DNA from 2 places in the Pelosinus sp. IPA-1 genome. Region 2 is predicted to be linked to the other one. Evidence: a T-box and tRNA genes for the amino acid it is inferred to sense, from the RefSeq annotation. Region 2 holds a T-box; the other holds one or more tRNA genes.
What was found. The T-box of region 2 lies ahead of tyrS (tyrosine--tRNA ligase). A T-box ahead of a tRNA ligase gene usually reads a tRNA of that ligase, here a tRNA-Tyr.

Region 1: it encodes a tRNA-Tyr, which carries the amino acid that the T-box ahead of tyrS (tyrosine--tRNA ligase) is inferred to sense. The anticodon was not compared.

Annotation. Positions count from the first base shown of each region.
Region 1 is NZ_BSVC01000017.1:167-7,986, forward strand. Features, by position in the region: tRNA gene QSJ81_RS24945 (tRNA-Met) at 128-204, opposite strand; tRNA gene QSJ81_RS24950 (tRNA-Thr) at 269-344, opposite strand; tRNA gene QSJ81_RS24955 (tRNA-Met) at 378-453, opposite strand; tRNA gene QSJ81_RS24960 (tRNA-Tyr) at 483-567, opposite strand; tRNA gene QSJ81_RS24965 (tRNA-Thr) at 581-656, opposite strand; tRNA gene QSJ81_RS24970 (tRNA-Met) at 736-812, opposite strand; tRNA gene QSJ81_RS24975 (tRNA-Thr) at 886-961, opposite strand; tRNA gene QSJ81_RS24980 (tRNA-Met) at 995-1,070, opposite strand; tRNA gene QSJ81_RS24985 (tRNA-Met) at 1,149-1,224, opposite strand; tRNA gene QSJ81_RS24990 (tRNA-Tyr) at 1,234-1,318, opposite strand; tRNA gene QSJ81_RS24995 (tRNA-Thr) at 1,339-1,414, opposite strand; gene QSJ81_RS25000 (undecaprenyl-diphosphate phosphatase) at 1,573-2,376, opposite strand; gene pfp (diphosphate--fructose-6-phosphate 1-phosphotransferase) at 2,556-3,815, opposite strand; gene sigH (RNA polymerase sporulation sigma factor SigH) at 4,167-4,874, opposite strand; gene QSJ81_RS25015 (NYN domain-containing protein) at 5,018-5,533, opposite strand; gene QSJ81_RS25020 (VanW family protein) at 5,604-6,956, opposite strand; gene rlmB (23S rRNA (guanosine(2251)-2'-O)-methyltransferase RlmB) at 6,957-7,706, opposite strand.
Region 2 is NZ_BSVC01000001.1:609,520-617,339, reverse strand. Features, by position in the region: gene QSJ81_RS02765 (slipin family protein) at 1-574, opposite strand, end outside; gene QSJ81_RS02760 (hypothetical protein) at 1,191-1,454, shown strand; gene tyrS (tyrosine--tRNA ligase) at 1,692-2,903, opposite strand; T-box leader at 2,995-3,252, opposite strand; gene QSJ81_RS02750 (B3/B4 domain-containing protein) at 3,750-4,424, opposite strand; gene QSJ81_RS02745 (epoxyqueuosine reductase) at 4,458-5,225, opposite strand; gene QSJ81_RS02740 (helix-turn-helix transcriptional regulator) at 5,339-6,052, opposite strand; gene QSJ81_RS02735 (dynamin family protein) at 6,393-7,820, opposite strand, start outside.

The DNA of each region.
Region 1 (7,820 bases), on a different contig from region 2:
GTCTTCTACTTCTGAAATTTTATTATACTTACTTTATTTTACAAAGCTACAATATTCTATTTTTTTATTAAAATTCCTGCTGAACAACAAAAAAACTTCGCCATATGACGAAGTTTTATTACCTGTTTGGTGGCGGCGCAGGGATTTGAACCCCGGACCCTGCGGGTATGAACCGCATGCTCTAGCCAGCTGAGCTACACCGCCATATTTATATTGTCACCTACAGTCCATCTATACTATTAACAATATCTATTCCCATAGTATTAAATGGAGCTAGTGACCGGGATTGAACCGGTGGCCTTATCCTTACCAAGGATACGCTCTACCGACTGAGCTACACCAGCAATATAAAACTGTTTTAAAACAGTTATAAACATTGGTTGCGGGGACAGGACTTGAACCTGTGGCCTTCGGGTTATGAGCCCGACGAGCTACCAACTGCTCCACCCCGCGATGATAAGTAGATCAAATTATTATATATATGGTGGATGGGGCTGGATTCGAACCAGCGAAGGCGGAGCCGGCAGATTTACAGTCTGCTCCCTTTAGCCACTCGGGAACCCATCCATAGACAGCAAAATGGAGCTGGAAACAGGACTTGAACCCGCAACATCCTCATTACAAGTGAGGTGCTCTACCAGTTGAGCTATTCCAGCATCTGTTATGTCACATTGTTTTCCTCAGCGACATTTACTATTATACAACAATCAATTTGTTATGTCAATATCTTTTTTTTGGTGGCGGCGCAGGGATTTGAACCCCGGACCCTGCGGGTATGAACCGCATGCTCTAGCCAGCTGAGCTACACCGCCATATTTATTCATTGTCACTCACTATCCATTTAGGCACTACTAATAATATTGAATATTTTTCCATAGCATTAAATGGAGCTAGTGACCGGGATTGAACCGGTGGCCTTATCCTTACCAAGGATACGCTCTACCGACTGAGCTACACCAGCAATATAAAACTGTTTTAAAACAGTTATAAACATTGGTTGCGGGGACAGGACTTGAACCTGTGGCCTTCGGGTTATGAGCCCGACGAGCTACCAACTGCTCCACCCCGCGATGTTTTATCGAGATTAGTATTTAATATTTTAAACATAGTTTTAGTTTTACTGACAACTAAACTAGTTTTAAAAACGTTGGTTGCGGGAACAGGACTTGAACCTGTGGCCTTCGGGTTATGAGCCCGACGAGCTACCAACTGCTCCATCCCGCGATAATAAGATGGTGGATGGGGCTGGATTCGAACCAGCGAAGGCGGAGCCGGCAGATTTACAGTCTGCTCCCTTTAGCCACTCGGGAACCCATCCAATACAATTTGAAAATAAAATGGAGCTGGAAACAGGACTTGAACCCGCAACATCCTCATTACAAGTGAGGTGCTCTACCAGTTGAGCTATTCCAGCATACCTTTGACGAGATTTAATTATAACACAACAACTAAGTTTTGTAAATATGTTTTTTCATCATTTTCACAACCTGTCATGTGCTGCTTAAATAATATATTACATTTTTCTCATTATGTCAATAGGTTTTTAAATAATATCATTAATTCTTACTTTTTCTAAATTCTACCGAAGAAATAATAGTAGGAAGCAGCAGCCAATAGAAAACGATAATAAGCGAAAGACGCTAATGTAGACTTATTCAAAAATCTAATAAACCAGACAATCGATAGATAGGCTACAACAAAAGCAACAACAAAACCAATAGCGAACATTTGCAGATCTGCAATATTTAATTTATCCCACACCTTTAGCAAATCATATAAACATGCCACTGCCATAAGGGGCACAGCAATAATAAATGAAAATTCAGCGGCAGCAGCACGACTCATTCCGAGTAGAAGGCCTCCTGAAATCGTAGAGCCAGAACGAGAAAAACCAGGCCATAGGGCTAACACTTGAAATAATCCTACCCAGAAAGCTTGTTTCAACGTCATTTTATCTACATCTGTAGTAACTGGACGTTTTGCTACTTTTTCAGCTGCAAGCATTAAAATAGCACCTAAAATTAGTCCAACAATTACAGTGTATGGCGAAAATAAATAGGTTTTGATTGGTTTATGTAATAAATAGCCAATCCCCATCACGGGGACAATACCAGCTAATATATGTTGCATGGACAATCCGCCACCAAACATGCTTACCTTTTGCGGCCTGAGTATGCGAATAAACTTTTCACGATATAAGAAAATTACGGATAAAATAGCACCAAGTTGAATAAATACTTCAAATACGCTAGCCTTCTCGCCTTCGAACCCTAACATACTTCCTACTAAAATCATATGCCCTGTAGAGGAAACAGGCAAATATTCCGTTATACCTTCTACAATACCAATAATTACAGCAATTAAATTTTCACTCAAGTTATCACACATCCTTATTCAATATAAAAAATACCCATAAAAGCTATTATACCGTAAAACCAAGTTCAAATACATCCTTTAATTAATATTCTTTTTTTTCTTAAATAGCACATAAAAAAACAAACTGCAAAAGCGAATGCCACGGGAGCGTGGTATTTGCCTTGCAGTTTGGTTTATGCTTAATCTAATAAATAGGCAAAACGTTTAACAAAATCATCTGGATCTACATTAATCATCAACGCCATTTTCTTCAAATCTGTCTGAGAATACAAATCATCTTTCTCTAAGCGAATCATAAACTCTCGTGCAATACGGTAGGGCACTGAGTCTACATTTACCATACGTACTTGTGTTTTTTTCGTATTCATATCCAATATTTCTTCAAAAGGAATAGGGATAATTACATTATTCTGAATCGTGATTAGAGCGTCCGTGCCATTATTTTTCAGAAATTCAAAGGCAGCAAAACCTAAATTACGAGTGTACTCAATATCAAAAGCATTTGGCGGAGCGCAGCGTAATTCATAACCTATTTCTTTACCTACAATCGTCATCTTTATTCCTAATTCCGCAAGGTTTTTCACGACTGCTTGTTTTAATAATTCAGGGAAGTTTAACTCTGTATAACGGATGTGACCGTGTTCGTCAAAGCATGTACAATCTAATTCCTTCAAATCTTCAACTACGATTTTTTCTACTAATCCCTCAGCAACCACAGCTACACCATAATTTCTTTTACTTGTAAGACGTTTAATAATGGAACCCACTAGAATGTCAACGAGCATCTGTAACCGAATCTTCTTATCACCGAATTCTTCTGGAATAATGGTTAAGGTAGCTCCTGCACTTTTTCCAATACCTAGGGATAAATGTCCCGCAGTACGCCCCATCGCAATTGCAAAATACCAACGACTGGTGGTTTTAGCGTCTTCCATCAAATTGGTAACAAGCTGGCTGCCTAATGCGCGAGCTGTTTCGAAACCAAAAGTAGGGATACCTTCTGGTAAGGGCAAATCATTATCGATGGTTTTGGGTACATGAACTACGAACAGATCAATCCCTAATACCCTTCTAGCATACTCTGCTACCTTACATGCAGAATAAGCAGTATCATCTCCACCAATTGTTACAAGATGAGTGACCCCCATTTCAATTAATGTATTTACTACATTACGCAAATGAGCATCGCTTTTTGTTGGGTTTGCTCTAGCTGTCCCTAATATACTACCACCATCAAGGTGTATTCTACTAACCATATCAATGGTTAGAGGCACAACATTTTTTTCTGCATTACACAAGTGAGTATATCCTTCATAAATCCCTAGTACATTCCACCCATGCTTTATAGCCTCAATTGTTACTGCACTAATTACGCTATTCATTCCAGGCGCTGGACCGCCTCCACATAGAATAGCTACTGTTTTCTTGGATTCCATCATACTATAAATCCCCCTATACATTAATATACTATTAGGCATTACAATACATAATCATATTTCTTTTCATACCTTTTTAGAATCTTGTGTACAGTATAAAATAAATTGTTATATCTCTTCATCAAAAGCAGTAGCATTCTTTTACAAAATAGAATAGTTTTCATTTCTTGGAATATTCTTACTATTCTGTTTCGACATATATAATAAAATCCCTTTAAAGACTGGTCTCATTTTTATAAAAAATACAAATCTTTACAGAGATTTAATAACAATAATAATAAAAAAAAAGAAAAACAAAGCTAACGCTAAGTTTTTCCTTATATTCTAATCATTATCCTTATCACCATAGCCAGACTATCCTTGAGTCTCTTTGCCAAAGCCAGCAAGACCTTTGTACATGTCTTGAATATCGCTATCATCCCCACGATTATCTAGATACCGTTCTAATTTACGTTTCACCCTTTGCAGAGCATTATCAATTGATTTCACATGGCGGTCCAGTTCTACAGCGATTTCCTGATAAGACTTACCATCAAGATATGCCATGAGCACTTTCCACTCAAGATCGCTCAAAATCTCTCCCATTTTCTCTTCAATATCAATAAATTCTTCTCTACTAATCACTAGTTCCTCAGGGTCGGATATTTTGGAACCTGATAATACATCTAGTAGAGTTCGATCTGAATCTTCATCATAAATAGGTTTATTTAAAGATACATATGAATTCAAGGGAATATGTTTTTGCCTTGTAGCTGTTTTTATAGCTGTTATAATCTGGCGAGTTACGCAGAGTTCAGCAAAGGCCCGAAAAGAAGAAAGTTTATCAGTGCGAAAATCACGAATGGCTTTATAAAGTCCAATCATACCTTCTTGAATAATATCCTCACGATCGGCACCAATCAAAAAATATGACCTAGCTTTCGCTCGAACGAAATTGCGATACTTGTTAATCAAGTAGTCGAGTGCGATTGTATTATCACTATCTTTTGCATCAAGCACAATTTCTTCGTCACTCATATTTTCAAATGAGCCATACAAATCGCATTGAGTATTAAAACGCATCGCATCGCCCCCACTCTCAAATTGCTACACATTCACAAAAAGAAAATGCACTAAAGGATTAGTGCTCTAAGTTATGTGTACATGCCACTTCAAAGCAAATTATACCTTACTGTCCTCTATTTCGTCAAGCTTAACTTGTCTAGCTACACCCTTTTACGAAGTTCATGTAGACGTTTTACGACATCACTATTCAAACGCCCCTCTAATTCTTGCCGCCTATAGGTAAGGGGAGACTCTGAAAAACCTTCTTTGATTAACTTATTAACCTTTTTCACATCTTGTAAAAGTTCCCTAGCAGAAATGCGATAAGCTCCTGCCCCTAATATGACCATTTGTTCCACCCAATCAGACGTAACTACATAAACGCGCCTTCTTAGGCGAACCAGATCATAAGACATTTTCTCAATATGACTATCTGCAGTTTCTCCTTCACGGGTATATACAACTGTGATTTTTCCAGTCATCTGTTCAAAGACTCTAGCCCCGCTCACCGCATTCGCATCAAAAACTACGGTAACCTCTAAATTTTGAAAAGCACCATAGCCGGCCATAATATCAATCAGTTTATCCCGAGCATCTTCAAGATTATTTTTATAAATATTCAATTCTGGCCACGCATGAATTACATTATATCCATCAACCAATAGAACATCTTTCATAATAATTCTCCCATAGTTTAAACAGCGGACTGCATTTCATAAACTTTCTATTACATACTCATATTAAATCTCAGTTGCTCTCAATTGAACTTGTAAAAGACGGTTTTTTTGTCCCCACTTTTACAACCGTATCATCTGCTAGATAGATATCCTTCGATAATACTTCTTTTCTAATCTGCCCCTCTTTTGACTGTATCAGCCTTATGGTAGTTACTGCATAACCTGGCTTTCCCTCTTTATCTACTAATGTTTCTCCAATATATAAACTATCATCTTGCTTTTTTATAATTGATGGTAGAAGTTTCTCTTGCTCTTGCGTCCTAATTTCTATTTTTTCTTGTAAAGGCTGCTGTCCCAAAATACCTACTGTTAGTTTATTTCCTACTACTTCTGCCATAACAAGTAAAGGTCCAGGTGTATTATTGACAAATTTAAAATCCAAAGTACCAAATGCTACTGTAGCATCCCGCCCTAAGGGTACATAAGACAAAGGCTTTGAGTGGTTATACCTCTCCGTGATTTTTAGATTTGCCAAGATAGCCGCGTTATACAGGGTTGAGGATACTTGACATATACCGCCACCAACGCCTGGAACAAACTCCCCGTCGACAATTTCAAGAGCTTCCTTAAAGCCGTATTCCTTTTCTCGTGGACCAACTATCTCATTAAAAGAAAAAGCTTTACCCGACTCCAACATCGTTCCATTGGTTTTCCAAGCCGCCAACTGTATGTTAGCGGTACGATTGGTATCTTGCTTATTAAAAGTAGTCGTGTAACTACTCAAAATTTTCTTTATACCAGTAGATGCGATATCATCCACTGTTATTTTAGGATAGAGAATTTTTACTGGTAACGTAACAACGTTGTTATCTGATTTCTTAAAAGTCTCAAGGATAAGAGGCTCCAATGCATCTGACTCCAGACTATACCCCTGTTCTTGAGGAATGATGGTTCCTGCTACCATACTAAAAGTAGCATTACGAGCGGGACGTTCAATCGCCCCTCTCCATTCTTCAAACAGGTTATTCAATTTATCTTTATTATACTTGATGGCAAGAGAAATAGGATAGCCTTCCTGCAAACTTGTCCCAATTTTTTTTATTCTTTCCCACCAGGTTCCAGTCCGTCCGTAACGTAAAGCCTCATCCAAGGTAGTATCCACATCAATATCTAAATCAATGCTGCTGGCATCTACCTTCACTTTTGTTCCGTCATGATATACCATAATTGATTTATTATGATACTCTTTTCTCCATGTTGCTAATAATTCAGCTACTTCTTCTCGACTACGTCCACTAATATCTACCCCTTCTACAGCCACCCCTTTATATACATTAGGATAAAACGATATAAAAAGAAGCGAACCTAAAAAGCCTATTAGCACCATGCCAAGCGCGGTCATCCCTAACCACGTATTTTTCACTTATTTTTTCATCTCCCGTTGTCTGACAACCTCATATAATAATAAAGAACAAGCTACAGAGGCATTTAAGGAACTAATTTTGCCTAACATGGGAATGCGCACTACAAAATCGCAATGTTCTTTTGTTAGACGTCCCATGCCTTTGCCCTCATTCCCTACAACTACAACAATTGGTCCAGTCAAATCTGCATCATAGTAATTCTTTTCTCCGTCCATATCAGCCCCAACGATCCACATACCCGACTTTTTTAATTCTTCTAATGTTTGAGACACGTTTCCAATCCTAGCTACAGGTACATATTCTACAGCTCCAGCTGAAGTCTTGGCTACAGTGCTTGATAAAGGACAGCTGCGTCTTTTTGGCATTAGAACTCCATGTACTCCCGCAGCATCTGCCGTACGCAAAATAGCCCCTACGTTATGAGGATCTTCTAATTCATCTAACAAAACAAGAAAAGGTGTCTCCTCAGGCGCCGTCGCTTTGGATAAAATATCTTCTAATTCTGCATAATCTACTGGCGGTATGCTAGCTACCACTCCTTGGTGTTTTTTCCCTTCTGTCATTCCATCTAGCTTACTTATTTCTACCTCTTGTATTATCAGTCGTTTTTCACGTGCTAAGGCAATTACCTCACGAATAGAACCTTGTCTTTCTCCTTTTGCCACAAATATCTTATTGATTGGGCGACCACTTTTCAATGCCTCCATTACACTATTTCGTCCCATAATAAACTCTTCTGTTTCTGACATTCTGTTTCCCCTCTCTGTCACCAATTGATGACACTCTATTTTTCCCTTTTTCTCATAAGGTATGTATTAACACGTACTACTCTAACATCCGCCGACCTCTGCTTAAGTACATTT
Region 2 (7,820 bases):
CTTCAAATTCCGCTGATGCTTTAATGATTCTAGCTCTTTTTTCACGAAGCGCTTCTGCCTCCATTGCCATTGCTCGTTGCATACCTACAGGTATTTCAATATCTTTAATTTCTACATTATCTACCTCAATACCCCAATTAATGACCGTACTATTTAAAATGTTGATTAAATCGTTATTAATCTTGTTGCGTTCTTTAAGCACTTCATCAAGAGAGTGTTGTCCGATCAGATTTCTTAGATTAGTTGCTGTAAATTGATAAACAGCTTGCCTAAAATCTTCAACCGTCACAAGTACTTTAATAGGATCAATGACTTTATACCAAATAACAGCATTAACCTTAATTGAAACATTATCCCGTGTAATTGTTTCCTGCGTGTCAATTGCTACTGTTGTAGTACGAAGATCAACCTTTTTAACAGATTCAAAAATCGGTATAATATAAAACAACCCTGGCCCACGAATGGGCTTTATCCTTCCCAAGAAAAAGACAACCCCTCTTTCCCATTCCGCCGCTGTACGAAGACTGGATAATACAAGAACTATTAAGAAAATTACTAAAAAAATTAAAATCATTATTCCACTCCTTATATAAATTAATATTTCCCACTCGTACTAATGGATATAACCAAGAACATTATGCTATCTAGTGGATCGCATCTAAATCAATTTTAAAATGAACGATTTTCCCAGGCCTTAATTTAGCCACACCTCGGAGCTAGTTAGCGCTAACTTTACATCATGGAGGCAATCTATACCTTTAAATATTAAGGTTTTGCCAGTTGTCAATTAAGAATGAACCTTTTCTCGCTCCCCTGCCCACTGAACTCGGAATCTAAATAAATGCCCCCGTTATTTGGTAAGGGATCATCATATTACAAATTGGTTCATAGGTCAAGTAAATGGTTAAGGCACACTCTTTAGTATGTACAAAAAAAGTATCAGCATTACCTCCATACTAGTAAAAATCAAGAAAAATCGTATTCTCTTACCCTCTGCGTAAACGGCTCTAGCTCATTTTTATGCAAAAATAAGCCTAGTCAAAATTCTGACTAGGTTTCCTTTCATGGTTGATGATCATAAAACATTACACAAATATCAAAATGCTTTAAGTTGTTAAAACTAAGCAGGAAAAATCCTTTTACCATAGTATAAATATCACTAGTAAGTTACTACTGTAAGGAGGATTATAATGCCACAAATGATAATATACGACTTACATGAGAAGTCCGAAGCAAACCATAGTAAAATAACTCATGAGATTGAAATACTTCCTAAAGCTTGTAAATTAGCAGACTCTTGTTGGATAGTTTCATCATTAGACACTTGCGAAACTCTATGTGATAACCTACTGAAATTGTTACAACCTAATGATAGAATAGTTGTTAGTGATATAGGTTCAACGTATTGGTATAACGTGATTTGTGGTGATGAAAAACTTATAGATGTTTTATAACTAGAAAAATCACTGAAAAATAATAGAAAATCCTGCTAGCAATAGCAGGATTTTCTATTATTTTCTCTTACTCCGAAAAGGTTACATATGGCACCAATGTCATAAAAAAACTGTTTACGCTGTATAATTGATCTCCCTAGGAAAACGACTCATCGATACTATTAAAGATTATATCGCTTCTCTGCATGACCTGAAGATTAGATGAACACATTATCTATATGTGTTTTTAAAAAGGCATTATTTTATAAATTTGACAAAACGCTTTTTCCCAATTTTCATGACATCATCGCAAATAATGACTCTATCTATATTATCTGGTGCTAACTTTGCACTGTTCATATAAACGCCACCCTGATTTACCAATCGAATAAATTCGCTTTTGCTTTTTACAAAATGCATTTCCATTAACTGTGGAATAATGTCCGCAATAGTTTCTTTTCCGATTTTAATTAAAAGTTCTGGGATATCATCGGGAATGGCTTTTTTTCTGAATGCTATGTCATAATATGCAACTGCTTTCTCTACATCCTCTAGGGTATGATAGAGCGACGTTATGATTTTGGCTAAACGATATTTAATATCTCTAGGGTTTGCATTACCATCCAATTCTGCTCTGATCTTGTCAATTTCATTGGGATGCTCGTCTGTAGCAAGCTCAAAATATTTGATTATAAGATCATCAGGAACCTCCATTACTTTTTTGAACATCACCTCGGCATGTTCACTAACACCGATATAGTTGCCGAGACTTTTGCTCATCTTCTCTACACCATCCAAGCCTTCGAGGATAGGCATAAAGATGGCAATTTGCTGCTCCTGTTCCAGTGTTTTTTGAAGAGTTCTGCCCATCAGGATGTTAAATGTTTGGTCGGTTCCACCCAACTCAATATCCGCTTTAATTGCAATCGAATCATACGCTTGCATCAGTGGATAAAAAAATTCATGAACTCCAATTGGAATTTGATTTTGATATCTATTTTGAAAATCATCTCGTTCCAAGATTCTGGCAATGGTGCTGGTAGCAGCAAGTTTGATAACATCTTCAAAAGTAAGCTTAGAAAGCCATTCGCTATTAAACCGCACTTCGGTTTTTCTTGTATCAAGCACCTTAAAGATCTGCTGGCAATAGGTTTTGGCGTTTTCTTTCACTTGTTCATCGGTCAGGGCAATTCTGCCCTTAGATTTTCCTGTCGGGTCACCGATTTTTCCAGTGAAATCACCAATTATAATCACCGCACGATGACCTAAATCCTGCATTTGTTTGATTTTACGCAGTACAACTGCATGACCAAGATGAATATCTGGAGCTGAAGGGTCAAGCCCTAGTTTGATGGTCAACGGTTTATTCTGGTCAAAGGATTTTTTAAGCTTTGCAAACAACTCTTCCTCGTTTACAAGATTGTGTACCCCTTTGCAGATAATTCGCAGCTGCTCCTTTGGTGTTAACATATTTAACAACTCCCTGAAATATTTTTTTCAATATTTGCAAGGTCTATAAGAAGGCAAAAGCAGACAATAAAAAAACTCATCCTCTTGTTTCCAAAAGGACGAGTTTATATCTCGTGTTACCACCTTAGTTTCATAAGCAACTCACATTGCTCACCTTTTCAAGTACATCACCATAAGATGAGATACTCTAGTACGATAACGGGTACGGGTCCCGTCGCAGCCTACTGAATAAATTAGTTCGGTGCGAAGCTCCAAGATGTATTCACAATCACTATCCATGCACCTCTCATCACCCGGTAACTTTCTGTTTGGCATCCTGATTGCTACTAATTCTTATCACAGCTTTTATTTCTTATACTCCAAAATGCGGAATACCGCAAATCTTCGTTATGCAGATATTAAATTAATAAAATCATACCCTATAGATTATAACAAGTCAATAGGTGCTAAATCTAGTTTCTATATAAAACCCCTTGCACATCAATAAAATATAAATACATCCTTATAATCTCGAACCTCACATGAGGGACATCAACAAGCCTCAACTTATACCCCATACATTAGTCAATAAATTGACCAATGTCTATTTTTATATTCCATGCAATAAAGAACGTGAATAAGAATCGCCCTGAAGCCCTAGAAGTACATCGGATATTACGTAACTTCCCGCTTCGCTTTTTCAAATGATTCATCACCCAAAGGGTGCTAATTTACTGGATTGTAGGCATGCTGAAGCAAATATGGGTTTTTCCCTTCTATCAACCTATTAGGCTTTTTGTCCACGAAATCCCCCCTAAAAATCAGTTCCATTACATGGCACGTTCTTAAATACTTGTTCTTACTTGCTCAATCGGCGGTAATTCCTATTATTTTAGTTTCAATGTTCTTTCCGTTTGCATATCTTTCTAAAAGTTCTTTACCATATTGTAAATATTCGTTTACATCAGTTCTACCGCTAAAAGAAAAAATGCACATTACTATTTCATTTACATCAGTTGTTATCATGGCTCTTTCTGAATCACTTGTAGGACTTCCAAAACTGCCCATTAAATCCGTTAAAACGGGAAGATTTTCTATATTTATAAGTTCTTTGCCAATGCCTTTGTATTCTTGCCCCTCCTTACCTATCACTAAAGAAATAGGAGAATAAAGGTTTGCAATATTATATGAACCAATAGGAAACTTAGATTTTAATGATATTAAATTATTAATCTCTACAATATTGTTTATTTTATAAACTCCTTTTCCTTGCAATACTCTTCTTATTAATGCTTCCGAAGACAGCCTATATTTACTAGGCACTTTACCTAGTTTTTTATATACTTCTCTTCCGTCTTTTATCCTAAGTAAGGACGCTAAATCTTCTATACGTATTTCACTTTTCAGGCCATCGCAACAACTGTTAATTTCTTGCCACAAATCATTACTGCTGCTTTCTACCTTTACATGTGCTTGTATACATCCTAGTGTCATTTCAGGGCAAACTTTCTGAAGTTCTTCGCCAATTTTAATTTCAATCATAATATAAACACACCTCTAATAATCTATGATTCATTACAGCAATCGAGTTGGATTTGTGCGGGAGCAAGGCATATTGACCAAACATTTTCCACATACATCTCCCAAACCAAGTTCATAGTACATTTTTGCGTTTTCCAAGCATTTAGTATAACATCTGTGCCGATCGAATGCTTCTATTGTAAGTGCCTCATTTACACAACTGTTGACACATTTCTTACATCCACCGCCATGTTTATATAAACAATTTTCTTTTTCTAAAGGTTTGCTAGGCTCGATGGGCACATTCATGACAATACTGCCCAATCTACCACAACAGCCTTTTTCGGTAATTAACATATTATTTACACCAAAATTTCCCAGTCCTGCAATATAAGCAATGTGCCGATGAGACCAATCGCTAATAAGCGTTTGGGTGTTAAAATTATGTGTCGCTGGAATAACAGTACCATTATACCCCATGGTGCATAGTTGATCCCGCAAGTAAGTGTTTAGATCGAAAATAAGCTTATTTGTCTCAATATAAGCGATAACCCATTCCTTAGAAGCCTCAGTACCTGCACTATTACTTTTTATTATATCTTCTGCAAAGGGAATAAAGTAAGAAATAACAGTACGAGCATCATTTAAAAAATCTTTGGGCATCGCGTGACTAGGACTGACCTTATCGCGCAAACTCAGAAATCTTTCATCAGCGGCATCAGCAAAGCCAATGAGCGGTTCTTGCCATCGACTTAAGGTATTAACCATCTGCGGATAGGTACTTACATAGTCTTTAATCCATTTGCATATCAATTCTTGCATTACAATTCTCCTCTTTTAAACATTTAAAGCATAAAGAACAACTTCTTTATGCTTTTCTATATACTATTATAGTGTTTTTATTAGATAAGTCTTTTCCTAAATCCAGTTAGTTTTTAGCCTATTTTTAGTTTTTTTCTAAACTCTACAGGTGTTATTTTTTCTAACTCCTTGAATATTCTAGTAAATGATGAATTGTGATTATACCCTACCATTTGAGCAATTTGCAAAATTGTAAAATTCGTATTTAAGAGAAGTTCTTTTGCCTTTTTCACCCTCAGATTTTGTATATATTCAATAGGTGATACTTTCATATTATTTTTAAACCATTCACTATAATAACTAATATTATAATGCTCAATATCCGCCAATTTTTTTAATTTTATATCTTCTGTATAATGTTCATTTATATAGTTTATAGAACGAGGTATATATTCATCAGCAATAAGATGATAAGCATAGAAAAATAAGTTATTAATAGCGCTAGAGCTTTTTTGGTTGTTAGCTTCTTCTAGCAGTAAAAATCTGATAGCTTTCCACCTATCATCAAACGAGAATTCCCTTCCACCTACCATTTTTCCCATATCATGCTTACTAAGCATATTGTCAGCTATATCTAAAACCAAAAATTCATTACTTTTATCAGCATTAAAAGTATGATTACATTCTGGTGGAAGAAAGAACAAACACTCATCTTCTAGTATAAGTTTTTTATAAGTAGTTTCTATATATAGGCTTCCATGAAGTGGTAAAATTAATTGGCCATATGCATGAGCATGTGTATTAAGTTTATAATCATATATCCTGCGTTCACACGTAATACTATTCAAAATGATTCACCTTTTTCATATTATTCTACATCATTAACATAGCTTTGAAGCTAATTATACTATTATGGTCTATAAACTGCTATTCATTTACGGGAAGTAAATTATAGAATGTATATTCATTTTAAATCTTCGTGAGAGGGAGAACATTGGCAGTATTGCAACAAGAAAAGATTACTTTGTAATAGAAATGGCATTTTTCATTGGATTCACATGTTTTTCTAGGCAATAGAACAGCCCGTGAAACATTATTATATAATGTTTCACGGGCTGTATGTTGGTTTGAAGAGATGGCACCAATGGCAGCAACTTGACAGCTAATCGTTCATTCTGCTTTCATCCTTTACATAAGTTCTGTTAAGCTTTGCTGGATCTTCATTAGCTGTTCGGCTGGAACTCCGCCATCCAAGGCTGAGAGCAAACTTAAATAAAAGTCATCAGTCTGTTCCGTCATGTGCGAGATTAATTGTTCAAACTCATCTTCCATGACATTTCCATATAGAGCCTGTATCCGTTTTTGTTCATTCTGTAAATACTCATCTGCCGCAGAGCTCAGCACACGATACATCTCATCACTCATTAATTTACTCTCATTTTTTTCAAAGAATGATTTTGGATTTTTAAAATAAGCCATTGCTTGCGAAAAAAGCCCGTATTGAATATCTTTGAAAGCGACTTCAAAATCAATTTGTGCTTTATTCTCAAATTCAAAAAGGGAAAAAGATACGTCCTGATTCGTCTCACGAATCGTTTCGACAAGCATTGCTTGATACTCTGCTGTCATTTTTTCAGCAAAGCGATCCAGTCTTACAGTCGTCGCTCTCATTTCCTGGGCAAAGTCAAACCCAATTTGTTCGAGTAATTCATCCAGTGCACTCTGCAGAACTTTTTTCAGGTTACGGCCATCATCGCGTAACACAGTAGGATTGAACGCTTCTTTAAAGAAATCGGTAAAACGTAAAAATACCCGTTGCTTGATATAATAAATTAATTCTTCTGTTTCCTGATACAGGCGTTTTTTTAAATCTTGTGCCGTTTGCGCAACAAGAATTTCGTTTATACCCGCTTTCTCTGCTTGGATATTTGCTCGTTTTTGCTGCTTAACTGCAGCATCTTCTTTGGTACTATCAATGAGCTTTGCTACTAAGCGAGAAACACGATTCAGTTCATTTTCGGATGCTCGAGCCGCCAAGTTAGCCAAATCATTGGTAATAAAATGATAAAAAGCCTCCTCAAAAGCTGACATTCCTGAAACGGTAAGGGTTGTCTTTTCCTCTTTTTCTTTCAGTGCCTGTAAGCTTGATAATGGATATAAGTGAGGATTTCTGACTCCATATTTTATTAGCTGCTCGTGGACATATAGAGTAACGGTTTCCTTTTCTTCCTCATTATCGGCCAAATCAATAGCGTTTATCATAAAAAACATTTTATCTAATTGAAAGGAATCTTTTACACGTCCCAGCTGAATTAAAAACTCCCGATCTGCTTTTGAAAATGCGTGATTATAGTAAGTTACAAATAAAATCGCATCTGAATTTTTGATAAAGTCAAAGGCCACTCCAGTGTGACGGGCATTAATGGAATCCGCCCCCGGGGTATCGACTAGAGTAATTCCACTCCGGGTTAAAGGACAATCATAATAAAGATCAATCCATTCGACAAAGCAGGATTTTTCTTCTATTGCAACATAATCACTAAATTCCGTTACTGTTTTTTTGAGTACAGTACCTAGCTGTTCGCTAAAAGCAGCATACCCCCGGGTAAAGGCCTG